DNA from 2 places in the Mesorhizobium sp. L103C119B0 genome. Region 1 is predicted to be linked to the other one. Evidence: riboswitches for the same ligand, from Rfam matches in the RefSeq annotation. Region 1 holds a riboswitch; the other holds the start of a gene.
The links. A riboswitch is a leader RNA that binds a small molecule or an ion and turns the genes downstream of it on or off. The one in region 1 is predicted to bind thiamine pyrophosphate.

Region 1 (8,443 bases):
CGGAAACAGCCCTTGGCGCACCGGCGGCGCCATGGGCTGAAGAGGTGGCCGGAGCCGGGAGAGGAGCGGCTCCGGCCGTTCCGGTCGATCGGGGGGACGACGGTTCGACCGGATCCGGGGCAGAAGCCCCGGTTTGCGTCCGGACCGGGGAGGAGGACAGCCCGGACGATGGGAGAAAGCTGAGGATGTCTGCGGAAACGCTTGCGATTTGTTCGATCATGCGCTAAGCGTACGATATGTACGAAACGTACGCAAGCGAAATCGTACATATTGGACGATAAATTTCAGGCAATTTGTACGATGCAGGAACCGAGGCACAGATTGCAGCAGGCACGGGCGGAGGCGGGTTATGCCTCGCCGAGCGACGCTGCGCGGGCATTGCGCGACATCAACAAGAACACGCTGATCAGTCACGAGAATGGCAACCGGCCGCTGTCGCGCAAGGCGGCGGAGAAATACGGCCGCTTGTTCGGCGTCGATCCCGGCTGGCTCTTGTTCAACGGCGACGGCGGCAGCCTTTCGGGTGGCCATTTCGGCTTTGACGAGTCGGGCCGGCAGATCCCGATGCCGTCGCTGGCCACCGTCGACGTGCCCATCGTCTCATGGATCAGCGCCGGCGAACTCGGCAGCCAGGACATGGTGGTCAATCTCAGCGACTATCCGACCATCCCCACCACCGATCTGGAGCAGGGCCAATGGATTGCGCTACGCGTCGACGGCCCGTCGATGAACAAGATCTCGCCACCGGATTCGATCATCTTCGTCAACCTCAGGGACAAGCGGCTGGTGACTAATGGCTGCTACGTCATTTCGGACGAATCCGGCCAGGCCACCTACAAGCGCTACCGCCCCAACGAGAACCCGCCCTTCCAGCCGGCCTCCTACATGGACATCCCGCCGCCGGCGCTCGAAGGCGCCATCACCATCATCGGCCGGGTGAAGCGCTCGATGATCGATATGTGAGGGAGAAGGCGGTGAGGCGCAATCTCCCCCCTCGAGGGGGAGATGGCCGGCAGGCCAGAGGGGGTCGCCGCGCGTAAGGCGCTGACGTCCTCTGTCCGCGATAGGAAGTCGCGTCAGGACGTACCGACCCCCTCTGTCGCCTTCGGCGACATCTCCCGAGGGGGGAGATTACGCGCCCAAAAACTCGTTCGTAAAATACCCCCCGAAATCCGGCTTCTCCTTCAGAACCTTGCCATCGCCATCGAGCAATATGCCGGCGTTGAAGAGATAGGTTCCCATCGCCTCGATCTTGGCCTTGTCGATGGTGCCGATGACGCCGGCCTGGCTTCTGAGGAAGTGCCCGTCGACGAGCATCTTCAGCGAAGCGTGGATCAGCGCCGGGTCGGTCAGCGCATCCTTGTTGGAAGCGATCAGCAGATCGCCGGCTTCCTGCGGGTGATCGCAGGCAAATTGGTAGCCGCGCCGCGTCGCCTCGACAAAGGATGACGCCGCCTTTGGATTTGCCTGGAGATAGGCATCACTGGAGGCGATCAAGGTGGTGTGCTCGTCGGGCACGCCGTAGTCGGCGTAGCGGAAGCCGCGCTGCCTGACGCCTTTCAACTCGGCAGCGACGCCTTCCCAGGTCGAGACCTCCAGCGTGAAGTCGACCGAGCCGTTGGCCAGCGCCTCATAGGCCGAGGTGCCTAATGTCACCGTCTCGAAAACGCCCTTGCCGCCATCGTGGCGGATGATGGTCGAGATCAGCGTGTTTTCCCAGGCGCTGCCGAAGCCGCCATAGGTCAGACCGTCGAGATTCCTGGGACTCTTGATCTCGCCGCGATCCGCGTTGAAGACCAACCGGCCGGTCTCCTGCTGGACCACGGCGTAGACCGCCTTGAGATCGGCGCCGGCAGCCCGCTGGGTAAACAGGCCAACGCCGGCAATGCCGAAATCGGCGATGCGGTTGGCGACCAGCGTGCCGGCGCCAGTATCGCCATAGGGCAGGATCTCAACATCGAGCCCGGCCTCGTTGTAGAATCCTTTGTCGCGGGCAACGAACAGGCCGACATGGTTGGTGTTGACCGTCCAGTCGAGCGCAACGGTGATTTTTTGCGCAGCCGCATGAGCGCGCGAGGCCAGCGGCAGTCCGGCAGCCAGCGTCAGCAGCAAAGCCTGCCGGCGTGTGAATTCGGTCATGAAAAACTCCTTTGAGCGGTCTGCGGAAACAAGCCCCGGTCAGTCCCGGGATTGAGCAGCGTGTCGAGGATGTCGGCTTCGAGCGCGGCGGCCTGGCGCGCGGCATCGCTGCCGGTGGTGCGCGGGCGCGGCAGCGGCACGGCAATCTCGCCGATGATGCGGGCCGGCCGCGCCGACATCAGATAGATGCGATCGGAGAGGTAGACGGCTTCGCGCACGTCATGGGTGATCAGCAGCGCCGTCCAGCGTTGGCGCTGCCACATGCCTTCCAGCCAGCGCTGCATACCCGCGCGGGTCAGTGCATCCAGCGCGCCAAAGGGCTCGTCGAGCAGCAGCATGTCGCGCTGCTGCACCACGGTGCGCAAAAGGGCGGCGCGCTGGCGCATGCCGCCGGAAAGCTCGGCCGGCCAGGCGCGCTCGAAACCGGCAAGGCCGAACTCAGCGAACAACGGCGCGACGCGTTCGCGCGCCGCCTTGCGGCCAAGACCCTGCACTTCCAGCCCCAGCGTCACATTGTCGATGACGCGCCGCCACGGCATCAGCGCGTCGCGCTGCGGCATGAAGGCGAAGGGGCTGCCCTGCAATGGCGCGCCGTCGAAGCGCATGTCGCCCTCGCCTTTCAGCGCGCCGGTCAGCAACTGGAACAGCGTCGACTTGCCGGCGCCGGAAGGGCCGAGGATGGAGACGAACTCGCCGGCCGCGACATGAAGCGAAATGCCGGCGAGCACCTCAAGCGCGCCGAAGTTCTTCCTGATGTCCCGGAGTTCGAGCCGCGTCATTGACGGTTCTCTTCTGCAGCTTCAACCTTGCCGTCGCGGCTTTCGCTCCCTGCATTCTCCCAAGGCATGGCGAAGCGCTGGACGAGCACCGCAATGGCGAACAAGACAAGCGTGAGCGCGGCGCTGACGGCGACCGCGGCGAGCACCAGATCGGGCCGAAAGTTGTTCTTGGCATTGAGCATGTAGATGCCCAGCCCCTTCGCCGCCCCCGCATATTCGGCGAAGATCGCGCCGACGACGGCGTAGGTGATGGAGATGCGCAGCCCGGCGAAGAAATAGGGCAGCGCCGAAGGCAGGCGCGCCAGCCAGAAGATGCGCCAGCGCCCTGCCCCCATGGTGGCGAGCATCTGCGAAATCGCCTTGCTGGTCGCGGCAAAACCCTCGACCAGCGCCACCATCATCGGGAAGAAGGTAACGAGCGCCACAAGCAAGATTTTTGGCATCAGCCCGAAGCCGAACCACAGTACGATGAGCGGCGCAATCGCGACCAGCGGCAAGGTCTGGCTGATAATCAGCAGCGGAAACAGCGCGCGGCGCAGCGGGGCCAAGAAATCGACCAGCGCCGAAAGCACGAAGGCAGCGACCAACGAGCAGGCGAAGCCGGCTGATGTGGCGCGGATGGTGGGCAGCGTGTTGTCGGCAAGGGCAGCGCGATGCTCCCAGGCCTGCTGCAGCACGCGCGACGGCGCCGGCAGCATGGTGGGCGCAGCGCCACCATAGCGGGCGTAGAGCTCCCACGCCGCGAGGAGCAGGGCGGAGGCGCAGGCGGCGGGGATGGTCTTGGCGATGGCTGCGGCTAATCTCCCCCCTCGAGGGGGAGATGTCGCCGAAGGCGACAGAGGGGGTCGTCTCGCATAGAGCGCCCACGCCTTGCCGATGCGAAAAGGACGTCGGCGCTCCACGCGCTGGGACCCCCTCTGGCCTGCCGGCCATCTCCTGCTCGAGGGGGGAGATTCGTGGGCATCGCGGTCTTCGCCAATCGCCAATGGCTCCCCTCCTCTCTGTGCTGAGGGGTCAGAGGCATCTCCTCCACGCAATGGGTCAGATAAACCAGCCACGGCAATATCCTCAAGGAACGACGCTTGAGCCGCGGCTCAGACGGCGCTCGGGCTGTTCGCCGAGATCGTGATGTCGAGGGTGACGTGGCCGGCGCCGGGGCCGAAGCGGCAGAAGGCCTCGTTGAGCGTGGCAAACACCGCACCGGCATCGCCACGCAATTTGGTGCAGAAGTTCTTTGAGCGCTCAAAGACGCCGGACTGTTTCAGGAAATCGATGCAGCCGTAGATCTCGTCCATATGGTCGCCCGTGCCCATAACGTAGAGCGAGAACTGCGCCGCCACCGGCTGGCCGGTCGACGGCGTGGCCTGGACAGCGCGGATCGCGGCGATCTTGCGCTCGTCCAGCGGAATGGCGGGGCCGCCGGTCTCGTCGGAGCGGCAGATCGGATCGTCGGGCTCGCCCGGACAGCCGCGCGAGACCGCCGCCGAAAGCACGCAGTGCTTGCCGCTTTTGGCCGCCGCGACGAACAGGTCGCGCATGGCGGGAAACAGCACCTCGGGCGGCCCGACCATAAGGGTCGAGATGTCATCGGTTTCGATCCGCAGCCGGTCGCGCCAGGGATCGAGCGCGCCGAGCGCGCCGAGGATGACGCCGACGAAATCGTCGGTCATGGGATAAAGGGAAATCTGTGCGCCTGAAAACATCGCCCGCCTCGCTCCGCTGGTATTATCCAGATCAGCTTTAGGGTCCGAAGGCTTGCCGCCCTCATCTCAGCCCCGACGATACGGAGCACCCCTGTGGATGGGCGGGTTAAAGCACCGTTCGCGGCATTGGGGAAGCCGTTTGTTGAGGCACTGCGGGAAAGTGTTTTGGGCCAGACGTGCCGGGCGCCCGGGCGTTAACAGACGACTCGTCAGTTCGTTGCGTTATAACGTTTCCACGAACTTCTTATAACTGCGTTGAAATTCAAGCTGATAAACGTAATTATAAGAAAACGGCAGAGACTCCGCGCAGCCCTTACGGTTTCTGGATTTCCTTATCCGCGACCCCATCCGGACTGTGCTCCTGCATCGCTCGGGCTTGCCTGTGCTGGTCCCCTCGCCCCAGCGCTACGCCATCCACAAGCTGATCGTCGCCTCGCGACGCGGGCCGAGCGCTGGCGCCAAGCGGGAGAAGGATCTCCATCAAGCGCGCCTGCTGACCCAAGCGCTCGAAGCCACGCGTCGCCAGGACGACCTTGCCTTCGCCTTCATGGAAGCGTGGGACAAGGGCGAAAACTGGCGCGAGACGATCCGGGGCGGCTTGAACCTGTTCGACGCCGCCACGAGGGAAAACAGTCACACCATCCTGGGGAAATCCCTCCGCGAAATTGGTGCGACTCCTGAAGGATTCACGATGCGGGATTAGCTGAAGCGACCGCTGCTATATTCATTTCCATCGTCCCAACCGTACGAAATTGGCTTGACGCTTATTCGTACATAAAGTACGATATCTCTTTTCGCAGAGAGGAATGTCCTTGAGCACAGCGAACCATGTTGCCTTCGCCGATCTCTCTCGGCCTTTGCTGTCACCCCCGTCGTTGCCGCCGCCTTTGTTGCCGCCGCCTTTATTGCCGCCCCCTTTGTTGCCCTTGTCATTCGATCAGTGCGAACGCCTCGCCGGGGCTTGGCGAATGGCCAGCCAAGACATCGCCGACGACATCCGCTTCATCCGCCAATATCTGAAAGTCGTTGCCGAGAAGGACGAGAGGCTGTCGACCGGCACCCTTGTTCACAGCCGCGCCTATGTCGAGGCCTGCGCCGGCTGGCTGCCACAGACTGTAACGCGCTATCTGCGCCACCTGCGCCAGATCACCGAATGCGAACTGGCCATGACAGCTGCCGGCATTCGCTTTGCGCTGTCGAGTTATGCCTGGGAGGCATGAGGGCGCCTGTCGCCAAACACAAGGAATTGCGCTGCCCGTCGCAGGCGCAATTCGTCAGGTTGAGAGGCTCGGGCGCGCCTGAACGGCGGGCGCCAAGGATGGCCCCGGCCAGCGAATTCCGGCCTTGCTTTATTTCGACTGGCCTTATTTCTGGCCTTATTTCGATTTGGCTTTGCCGGACTTTGCGGCGGCAGGCTTCGCCGCCTTTGGCTTGGCGGCTGCCTTGGGGGGCTTGGCGTCAGCTTTCTTCGCCGCCTTTTTGGGCTTGGCGACCGCGCCATCGACTTCAGCCGTGGCCTGCTCCCAGTGTTCCTGATGCGCGCCTTCAGGCCGGCCGGCCTTTTCCCAGATCTCGTGCGCGCGCTGGCGAATGCGGTCCTGTTTGTCGTCCGTCACTTAAGCCTCCGTGGTTGGGTCCGGTCGGTTGGTCCAGATTCCACGAAAACATTAGCCGAAAATTCGGCCGGCGTCTTGAGTGACGAGACATCTCAGCGCGGGTCGGAAATCACCGCAACGCCGAGCAGCGCCGCTTTCTTGACGATCAGCCCGGCGAGGTCGGCATCCGAACGATCGGTGCCGGTGCGCTCCCGCAGGAGCGCGATCGCTTCCTTCATCGATAACAGCGCCGTGTTGCGCTCGGCCAGCAACTTGTCGCAACACGCCGCAACATTGGCGGAGTTCGGGGTCTCGACATGCGGCAACATGGCAATTCTCCTTTCATCATGTTCGTCATTCGGCCCTGCCGCCCTTTTGGGAAGAACGACAGGGCCGTATCACCGATGAATGGTTAGGTTGTCGAGCGTTACTCGACCACCTCGACAATCCTGCGCGTGCTGGGGTCGACCAACACGGTATGGTTGTCGACGACGGCGTATCTGTACTGAACGTCGGGAACCTCCTGCAGCTCGACAGTGTCAGGCAAGGCAGTGCCGACATTCAATTCGACGCCGAGCAGATTGACCGAGGCAAGCGGATGTTTCTTTACGTATTGGTGCACGACCGTGCGCTGTTCCGGGGTGATGATCACCTGCTGCTGTGCCGGCTGCGTGACGATGACCTCGTCGGCGGCGGCAATGCCGATACCAGCGATCATGGCGAGCCCGGCGACGGCGGGAATAAGGATGGTTTTCATCTTCGTCTCCTGTCGTTGTTGGCGAGCTCCGCCGTGTTCCCGCATGAGGCGAAAACAGCGCAGATCGAGGTGGCGGGCTCCTGGAGGCAAACGCAGCCGGTACGGTCTTGTTCCGCAAGCGGAGACTAAATTGATCGGCTTCCGGTCATGCCAGCAGAACCCGCACCCGCAAGATTCGCATTGAAGCACAATCCCTCAGGAGACCTTCGACATGGACGATGCACGGCTCCAATTCCGGTGGCGATCGCGGCCGGCGCCGGCATTGATCCGGTGACCGCGTCGTGCCCGGCCAAGACCGGAACCGACCGCCTTCGTGCCACGCCGTGAAGTTTCAAGCAAAGGTCATTGCTTCGGCGGCTGCGCAGGCACCTCGCCAGGCTTGATCACCGGCGTCTTGCCCTGATCCGGCGGCGGCTGCGTCATACCCTGGTCACCACTGGGCGGCGGCTGCAGCACGCCGCCGCAGGGACCGAGCGTGCTGGACGATTCGCCACCGCCATTGGCGGCCGGCGGCTTCTGACCATCGTCCTGAGGCTGCGCCTGGCAAGGCGCGGCAGGGCCGTGCTGGTCGCTATTGTCCTGCGCGGCCGCCGGGTCGACCAGCGCCAAGAGCAGCACGCATGGGATGAGGGGGAAAGTCTTCATGGTCCAGCTCCTCTGGATTCATCACCTTGGCAAAGCAGACTAGTCCTTGGCAAAGCAGACTGGCGGCAATTGGTTCCACTGAAGCTGGAGTGGTTGCTGGAACCTGGCAGCCGGAAGTGAGTTCCACCTTCTCGACGCTAAGCCGCCCAGAGGAGGCAATCATGGAACGAAACAGAAAACCCAATGACGAGGTCGAGGCGCCACCGAGCAAAAACGATGCCCGCGACAGGATCGCCAATGATGAAGTGGAAGCGCCGACGCCGGGTCGGCAGGATTGGGATGCGCTGCGTGGCGCAACGGTCCTGCCCGACGGAGCAGATGAGGAAAGCCTGCCGGACACCACCGGTGTCGAGAAGGAAGGCGAACTGCCCGAGGAGGATGACGACAACCCCTACCAAGACAGTGACGATGCCTTGCCCGACGACGCCGAGGAAGCCGCCATTGGTCACGACCTGGCGAGGCGCGGCGGCCCGTTCGACGACGTGTAAGGCAGCGACCGCGGACTTTCGAGAGGTTTCCCGGGACGTCCACGCCGTCACCAGTTGGACCAAGTATGAGCTGAAGGCGATGCCGGAGCATCGCGATATTTCGAAGGATCCGGCTGGCCGGATCCTTCGTTTAAGGCGCCTTGGCGGTTTGGCTTAGCCCTTGTGGTCAAGGGCTGGACGGCGACAATCTCGGCACCTTCGACAGCCGAGAAGCAGCCGAGAAGCACGAACGCGAAGCCCAATATTTCAAGCGCCGTCGAGGCCGCTCGCCTGAAATCTTCAAAGTGCGCAAGAAATCCCCGCCGCGGGCGGTGCAGACACGCTCCGGCATCGCGGC
Region 2 (8,443 bases), on a different contig from region 1:
GCGTGGCGCGTTCCTTGTCGAGGGCGGCGATGGTCTTTTGGAACGAGGCCGGGTCGCGCTCGTAATAGGCGGGATCGGCGATGTTGTTTTCCAAACGCGAGATCGAGGCCATTACCGCCTCGATCTTCTTGGGCAGCGATTCCAGGGCGAATTTCTGCTTGAACGACAGTTTCTTCGACGGCCCTTTTGGCGCTGCCGGCTCGCTCTTGCCCGGCGCCGGCGCATCGCTGGCTTCGGCCTTGGCGCGCGCCTTGCGGTCGTCGAGCCGGGTGCCGCCGCGCTGCGCCAGCATGTCGGAATAGCCACCGGCATATTCGATCCAGCGGCCGCCTCCGTCCGGGGCGATGATGCTGGTGACGGTGCGGTCGAGGAAGTCGCGGTCGTGGCTGACCAGGATGACCGTGCCGGCAAAGCCGGCGACAAGTTCCTGCAACAGTTCCAGCGTCTCCATGTCGAGATCGTTGGTCGGCTCGTCGAGCACCAGAAGGTTGGCCGGCCGCGCCAGAACACGCGCCAGGAGCAGCCGCGCCCGTTCGCCGCCGGACAGCTCGCGCACCGGGGTGCGCGCCTGTTCCGGCTTGAACAGGAAATCCTTCATGTAGGACACGACATGGCGCTGCTCGCCATTGATGACGAGGTTTTCGCCGCGCCCGTCCGTGAGATACTGCGCCAGGGTCTCGGCCGGATCGACCGCCTCGCGCTTCTGGTCGAGCGTGGCGATTTCCAGATTGGTGCCGAGCCGCACCGAGCCGGCATCGGGCTTCATCTCGCCGGTGAGCATCTTCAACAGCGTCGTCTTGCCGGCGCCGTTCGGCCCGACAAGGCCGACGCGATCGCCGCGCTGGATGCGGGTCGAGAAGCCCTTGACCACGGTCAGGTCGCCAAAACTCTTCTCGATGTTCTTGGCCTCGATCACCAGCTTGCCGGATTCGGCGGCGTCGCTGGCCACCATGGTCGCCGAGCCCTCGGCGCCGCGATGGCCGCGAAAACGCTGGCGCATGGTCTGCAGTTCGCCCAGGCGGCGCATGTTGCGTTTGCGGCGAGCCGTCACGCCATAGCGCAGCCAATGCTCCTCGCGCACGATCTGGCGGCCGAGCTTGTGCTGTTCGCGCTCTTCCTCTTCCAGCACAAGGTCGCGCCATTCCTCGAAATGGCCAAAGCCCTTGTCGAGGCGGCGGGTCTGGCCACGGTCGAGCCAGACAGTGGCGCGCGAGACGCGTTCGAGGAAGCGACGGTCGTGCGAGATGACGATCAGCGCCGAAGACGTCCGGACAAGCTCTTCTTCCAGCCATTCGATGACCGACAAATCGAGATGGTTCGTCGGCTCATCAAGCAGCAGAATATCGGGTTCGGGCGCCATGACGCGGGCAAGTGCTGCGCGGCGCGCCTCGCCGCCGGAGAGATCGTTGGGGTTCTCCGTGCCGGCGAGGCCGAGATGCTCCATCAGATATGTGGCGCGGTAGGGATCGTCGGCAGGCCCAAGCCCGGCCTCGACATAGGCGCGCACATTGGCAAAGCCGTCCATGTCGGGCATTTGCGGGAGATAGCGCACCGTTGCCGAAGGCTGGCGGAAGACCTCGCCGTCTTGCGGCTCGATCAGACCAGCAGCAATCTTCAGGAGCGTCGACTTGCCGGAGCCGTTGCGGCCGACGAGCGCGATCTTGTCACCGGCGGACGCCGTCAGTTCGGCGCCATCGAGCAGCGGCGTGCCGCCAAAGGTCAGTCTTATGCCGTCGAGGTTGAGAAGGGGCGGGGCCATGTCAGCTTTCAGGCAAGGGGTAGGGGTGGGCGAGCAGCAGCGCGCGGCCATGGCCGAGCGCGATTTCGAGGCCGCCCCCGGTCGTGTTGGACTTGACCTCGTTCGAGATGGTCAGCGACGAGCCGAACACGACCTCGACATGGTCGAGCGGCCACTTCGCGCCGGACACGGTGAGGCCCGAAAGATCGGAAAAGCCGAGCACCGAAAACAGCGTTCCGTCGGCATAGTCGAAGCCGGCCTTGCCAGGCAGCAGAGGGGCGCCTTCCTGCGCTCCGCTGGTCAACAGCAATTTTGTGCCGGCCTCGGCCAGCCGCAGGCTGAGCGCCAGATGGAGGAAGGCGTGGTCGGCGCGCTTGCCGCCGAAAGCGCCGGCCAGCACCAGGCTGGTGGCGCCGCGTTCCAATGCCGCCGCGATCGCCAGTTCGCCATCGGTCTTGTCCTTTTCGGGAGGAAACACCTCCCGCGGCACGGCGGCGAGATCGGCAGGCAGGTCCGCCGGCACGGAATCGAAATCGCCGACCCACAGCTCCGGCATCACGCCGAGCAGGCGGGCATGATCGATGCCGGCGTCGGCGGCGATGACGCGCGTGCCCGCGACCTGGCGGTCGAGCCGCGGCGTGCGGACGAGATCGCCGCCAAGCAGGATGGTGAATGTGCTCATATCCGCTGGCCCTTACCAGCCCCGCCGACGAAACGGAAGGCCGAGCGGCACCGTCACTCTTTGTTGGAGCATGATCTTTTTCCGGAAACGGATTCCACTTTCCGGGATCACGCTCGGGCAAACTTCCACTTGCGTGGCACCTTGGCCGGGCCTATGTGTCGAAACGCTCTAACGGGGTGCCGGACGCGATCTTCGCGGACCGGCTGAGAGGCAGTCTCGCCAACCCGCTGAACCTGATCCGGTTTGTACCGGCGGAGGGATTAGACGCTTCGGACAGCCCGACGCCTCAATTCCTTTCAACACGAATGAAGGAGGCGCCGATGCGCATTTTTTTGTCCCGTCTTGTCCCAGCGCTTGGGCTTGCTGTTTCGCTACTGGCAAGCCCTGCGTGCGCGCAGGAAAAACTCACGATCTATACCTATGAGAGTTTCACTGCCGACTGGGGTCCAGGCCCCCAGGTGAAGAAGGAATTCGAGGCCGAGTGTGGCTGCAGCGTCGACTTCGTCTCGGTGGCCGACGGCGTCGCGCTGCTCAATCGCGTCAAGCTCGAAGGTGCGTCGACCAAAGCCGATATCGTGCTTGGCCTCGACACCAACCTCACCGCGGAAGCCAAGGCTTCCGGCCTGTTTGTCCCACATGGCGCGGTGGCTGAAAACAACGTGCCGGGCGGCTGGAGCGACGACACTTTCGTGCCCTACGATTATGGCTATTTCGCCGTCGTCTACGACACCGAGAAGCTGAAGAACCCACCGAAGAGCCTGAAGGAATTGGTCGAGGGCGATGCCGCCGACAAGATCGTCATCCAGGATCCGAGGACGTCGACGCCGGGCCTTGGCCTGCTGCTGTGGGTTAAGTCGGTCTATGGCGACAAGGCGCCGGAAGCCTGGGCGAAACTCAAGGGCAAAGTGCTGACGGTGACGCCGGGCTGGAGCGAGGCCTACGGCCTGTTCACCAAGGGCGAGGCGCCGATGGTGCTTTCCTATACGACGTCGCCGGCCTACCACATGGTGGCGGAGAACACCGGGCGCTACCAGGCGGCCTCGTTCGAGGAAGGCGAGTATCTGCAGATCGAGGTCGCCGGCATCACCACCACGGGCGCGAAGAATCCGCTGGCGGCGAAGTTCCTGGCCTTCATGACCGGGCCGAAATTCCAGGATGTCATTCCGGAGACCAACTGGATGTTCCCGGCCGGGAAAACCGACAAGCCGCTCAATCCGGCTTTTGATAGGCTGGTCAAGCCGGCGAAGACCTTGCTGTTCAGCCCGGAAGAGGTCGCGGCAAATCGCAAGGCCTGGGTGGATGAATGGCTGGCGGTGATGAGCAAGTAGGAATTCAGGATGGCGCTTGAACACCCCCCTCTGGCCTGCCGGCCATCTCCCCCGCAAGGGGGGAGATCAAGCGCTCGGAAGCTTTCGCCAACCTCCAACGCTGCGAGGATGGGGCGGGGAGCGAAGCTGCTAATCTCCCCCCTTGCGGGGGAGATGGCCGGCAGGCCAGAGAGGGGTGGGCGGGAACTCGACTTCCGTGAAATATTTGCGTCAGCAGCGAACGTGCGCCGTAGGGTTGGATAGCGCGAAATGCGTGCGCACTATCCCTCTGACCCCCGCATCACGGCCGGCATTGTCGCGCTTGCGGCAATCGCGCTGCTGATCGGTGGCGCCTTCGCCGGCCTTATCCGCGAAGGCGCGCACGACCTTTCCGGCGCCGCGTCCGCCTTTGACCTCTATCTCCTGCGCGTTGTCCGCTTCACGCTCTGGCAGGCTGCGCTCTCGACTCTGCTTTCCGCCGTACCGGCGCTCTTCGTCGCCCGGTCGCTGTCGCGGCATCCGCGCTTCTTCGGACGCGGCTTCATCCTGCAGCTGTTCACTGTGCCCCTTGCCTTGCCGGCGATTGTCGGAGCGCTGGGCATACTGGCGCTCTATGGCCGCGCCGGTTATTTCGCCGCGATCGGTGGCCAGAGCTGGCCCGACATCTATGGGCTGTCGGGCATCCTCGTCGCCCACGTCTTCTTCAACCTGCCGCTGGCGACCCGGCTGTTCCTCGAAGCGCTGGGAACGGTGCCGGCCGATCAATGGCGGCTGGCGAGCCAGCTCGGCATGGGGGCGAGGCCAGCCTTCCGGCTGATCGAGTGGCCGGTGCTGCGCGCCGCGCTGCCGGGCGTCGCCGGGCTTGTCTTCATGCTTTGCATCACCTCCTTCACCATCGTGCTGATCCTCGGCGGCGGGCCGGCGGCGACGACGCTGGAAGTCGCCATCTATCAGGCGCTGCGTTTCGACTTCGATCCGGCGCGAGCGGTGACGCTGACCGTGCTGCAGATCGCGCTGACTTTTGCCGTCATGCTGGCGCTGACGCGGCTTGGCGCCAATATGACCGGCGACGCCAATTTGCCTGTCGCGCCGCGCCGCTATCACTTGGCCGGCAAAGCAGAAACAGCGTTCAACGCCGTCCTGATCGTGCTCGCCTTGCTGTTCGTCGCCGGACCGATGGCGGCCACCGTTGCCTCCGGCCTCGGCGCCGATCTCGGCCGGCTGGCGGGCGAGAGTGCCGTGCGTCAGGCGACGCTGACCAGCGCCGGTCTCGCCTTCTCGGCGGCGCTACTTTCGGTGGCGCTGTCGCTGTCGCTGATCATGGCGCGGCGGGCACTGTCGCTGCGCCGCCGGTCCAGTGCCCGTTCATTGCTCGAACATGCCACCGACACCGGCGCCGGCTTCGTCCTCGTCGTGCCGCCCATCGTCATCGGCGCCGGCTGGTTTCTCCTGCTGCGCACGGTCAGCGATGTCTTTGCCATCGCGCCGGTCATGGTCGTCACCGTCAATGCGGTGATGGCGATGCCCTTTGCCATCCGCGCGATGCGCCCGGCCTATGATGCGGCGAGCGAGCGCCACGAAAAGCTGTGCGCGCAGCTCGGCATTGCGGGCTGGAACCGGCTGCTTCTGGTCGACTGGCCATCGCTCCGGCGGCCGCTGGCCACCGGCTTTGCCTTCGCCATGGCGCTGTCGCTCGGCGATCTCGGCGTCATCGCGCTGTTCGGCAGCGATTCGGTGCAGACCTTGCCCTATCTCCTGCTGGCGCGCATGGGCAGCTATCGCACGGCCGATGCTGCCGGGCTGGCCTTGCTGCTTGGACTGGTCTGCCTTGCGCTGGTGGTGGCCGCGGATTGGCTGGGACGAGGAGAAAGATCGTGACTTCCGCCATGGAAAAAGGCGCGGCCGTGCGACTGGACAAGGTCTCGTTCAGCTATGGCGAAGTGCCGTTCCTGTTCGATGTCGAATTCACTACCTCGAAGATCACCGCCATCATGGGGGCGAGCGGTTCGGGCAAATCGACCTTGCTCAATCTGGTGGCCGGTTTCGAGACGCCGCAGTCCGGTCGTGTGCTGATCGGCGGCGCCGATGTCGGCGCTTCTGCCCCTTCGGCACGGCCGGTCTCGATGGTGTTCCAGGAGAACAATCTGTTTGCTCATCTTTCGGTGGAGAAGAATGTCGGGCTCGGCCGCTCGCCATCGCTCAACCTGACCGGGACCGATCACGCGGCAATCGCCGAGGCGCTTGACCGCGTTGGCCTCGCCGGCAAGGAAAAGCGCCCGCCGCGCGAACTCTCCGGCGGCGAAAGGCAGCGCGTGGCGCTCGCCCGCGTTCTGGTGCGCGACCGGCCGGTGCTGCTGCTCGACGAGCCGTTCGCTTCGCTCGGGCCAGCACTGCGCGACGACATGCTCGACCTGGTGGCCGGCGTTCATGCCGAGCGGGCGATGACGGTGCTGTTCGTCACGCATCAGCCGGAAGACGCTCGCCGTATCGGCGAGCAGATGGTTTTTCTGGACAATGGCAGGGTTGCCGCGACGGGACCTGCCGCCGATTTTTTCGACGGCACTGGCCCTGAAGCGTTTCGGCGCTATATCGGCGCAAGTTCGGGCGGATCACGCGATATTGCCCGGAAGCGGACATAATTTACGACCAAACCGGCTACAGGTGATGTGGCGCTTGCTTGCCATGGTCCAGTCGATGTGGCTAGGTCCGCTTAGTACTGGTCCGGCACGAGCCGTGATTTGCCCCTACAGCGCCGCACCCGGCCGGATGCGTAAACGCTGTAGGTTTTTTGATGTGTGCAGGATTGCCAACGAAGACCGATTTTTCGCTGGCGCGGACCCCGGTCCAAATCATGCGCCGAGAGCTGAAGGAACGCCGTGCTGCCGACCGGCACTGACACTTTGAAACGCAGACCGCTGGTGCGCTTCCTCGCGCTGGCCGGCCTTGCCGTGGCGCTGGCCAGCTGCCAGATGTTCACGCCTCCCGAAGTGCAGGAATCCGGCTTCCAGCCTTCCGACAAGCCGATCACGGTCGACAATGTCGCCGCCAACAGCAAGCTTGCCGAACTGGCGAAGGCGCAACATCCGCGCATCCTTGCCACCTATGGCGGCGAATATTCCGATCCTAAGCTCGAGCGCATGGTGGCCAAGGTTGTCGGCAGCCTGACCGTGGTGTCGGCCAATCCGACCCAGACCTATCGCATCACCATCCTCAATTCGCCCAACGTCAACGCTTTCGCGCTGCCGGGTGGCTATCTCTACGTCACCCGCGGCCTGCTGGCGCTGGCCAATGATTCGGCCGAACTCGCCGCCGTCATCGCGCATGAGATGGGCCACGTCACCGCCAATCATGGTCTGCAGCGACAGCAGCTCGAGGCCGAGGAAGGCCTGGCGACCAAGGTGGTCTCCGATGTGCTGGGCGACAGCCCGACCGCCAAGCAGGCATTGATCCGCGGCAAGCTGAGGCTGGCGCAGTTCTCGCGCAACCAGGAGCTGGAGGCAGACGCCATCGGCATCAAGTCGATCGGCGAGGCGGGTTACGATCCCTATGCCGCCGGGCGTTTCCTGCAGTCGATGTCGGCCTATACAGATTTCCGCTCGATCAGCGGCGCCACCGACGCCAGCCTCGACTTCCTGGCTACGCACCCCAACACGCCGCAGCGAATTGATCTGGCGCAGCGTCACGCCCGCCAGTTCGGCGCGCCGGGCATCGGCACGCGCGACCGCGATTCCTTCCTGGCCGGGATAGACGGCCTGCTCTATGGCGACACGCCGGAAGAGGGCTATGTGCGCGGCCAGACCTTCCTGCATCCGGGCCTCGGCGTATCGTTCACGGTGCCCGACGGCTTCATCATCGACAATTCGGCAGCGGCGGTGACGGCGACCGGTCCCGGCGACATGGCGATCCGCTTCGACGGTGTGTCGATCGACAAGGATCGTGCGCTGACCGACTACATCAGAAGCGGCTGGGTGGCCGGTCTCGACGAGACCAGTGTGCGCCAGGAGACGATCGACGGCAACGAGGCGGCGACAGCTCACGCCGGCGCCGATGGCTGGCAGTTCGACATTGCGGTGATCCGCGCCGGCGGCCAAGTCTACCGGCTTTTGACAGCGGCCCCCTCGGCCAGCACGACACTCGATCCGGTGGCACGCTCGGTCAGCAGTTCGTTCCGCGTGCTCAGCCCCGCCGAGAAAGCGGCACTGAAGCCGCTGCATATCCGCGTCGTCACGGTACAGGCCGGGCAGACGATGGGCACACTTTCGGCGCAGATGGTCGGCGTCGACCGCAAGCTCGATCTGTTCCGCGTGCTCAACGCGATGTCGCCGGGCGCCTCGGTTTCGGCCGGCGACAAGGTCAAGATCGTCACGGACAGATAGCGCCGGTCTTCGTCAGAAACCCCAGCCTTCGTAGTGCTTTTTTCTGAGATAACTTTTCTGAGATAACTCGGGGCGGTACCCCTGTTCCTGGCAATCTCACGCTGCCATGAATTCGGGGTTCTGCTTGACCAGCGCGAGCTTGAGCTTTTCCATGGCGCGGGCCTCGATCTGGCGGACACGCTCCTTGGAAATGCCGAGCGTCTCGCCGAGCGCCTCAAGCGTCGCACCTTCGTCGGTCAGCCGACGCTCCTCGATGATCCTGAGTTCGCGGGCATTGAGCGCGCGGAGCGCCGTCTTCAGCCACATCAGGCGCCGTTCGACGTCGATGGTGTCGCCGGCG

Region 2: linked by a shared signal. The riboswitch ahead of thiB (thiamine ABC transporter substrate binding subunit) and the one ahead of X728_RS157900 (YkoF family thiamine/hydroxymethylpyrimidine-binding protein) in region 1 are both predicted to bind thiamine pyrophosphate.

The regions. Positions count from the first base shown of each region.
Region 1 is NZ_AYXE01000004.1:174,119-182,561, forward strand. It holds gene X728_RS157925 (hypothetical protein) at 1-220, opposite strand, end outside; gene X728_RS157920 (S24 family peptidase) at 301-963, shown strand; gene X728_RS157915 (ABC transporter substrate-binding protein) at 1,132-2,139, opposite strand; gene X728_RS157910 (ABC transporter ATP-binding protein) at 2,136-2,918, opposite strand; gene X728_RS157905 (ABC transporter permease) at 2,915-3,757, opposite strand; gene X728_RS157900 (YkoF family thiamine/hydroxymethylpyrimidine-binding protein) at 4,013-4,621, opposite strand; TPP riboswitch at 4,612-4,724, opposite strand; partial or broken gene X728_RS157895 (GSU2403 family nucleotidyltransferase fold protein) at 4,923-5,219, shown strand; gene X728_RS157890 (hypothetical protein) at 5,590-5,841, shown strand; gene X728_RS157885 (DUF2934 domain-containing protein) at 5,998-6,237, opposite strand; gene X728_RS157880 (hypothetical protein) at 6,330-6,545, opposite strand; gene X728_RS157875 (DUF1236 domain-containing protein) at 6,644-6,973, opposite strand; gene X728_RS157870 (hypothetical protein) at 7,316-7,618, opposite strand; gene X728_RS0134665 (hypothetical protein) at 7,780-8,106, shown strand; partial or broken gene X728_RS1000000172255 (PRC-barrel domain containing protein) at 8,120-8,200, shown strand; gene X728_RS1000000170950 (hypothetical protein) at 8,247-8,443, shown strand, end outside.
Region 2 is NZ_AYXE01000010.1:179,383-187,825, reverse strand. It holds gene X728_RS148145 (ABC-F family ATP-binding cassette domain-containing protein) at 1-1,759, opposite strand, end outside; gene X728_RS148150 (thiamine diphosphokinase) at 1,761-2,420, opposite strand; TPP riboswitch at 2,583-2,697, shown strand; gene thiB (thiamine ABC transporter substrate binding subunit) at 2,741-3,748, shown strand; gene thiP (thiamine/thiamine pyrophosphate ABC transporter permease) at 3,998-5,605, shown strand; gene thiQ (thiamine ABC transporter ATP-binding protein) at 5,614-6,366, shown strand; gene X728_RS148170 (M48 family metalloprotease) at 6,697-8,103, shown strand; gene X728_RS148175 (RNA polymerase factor sigma-32) at 8,200-8,443, opposite strand, start outside.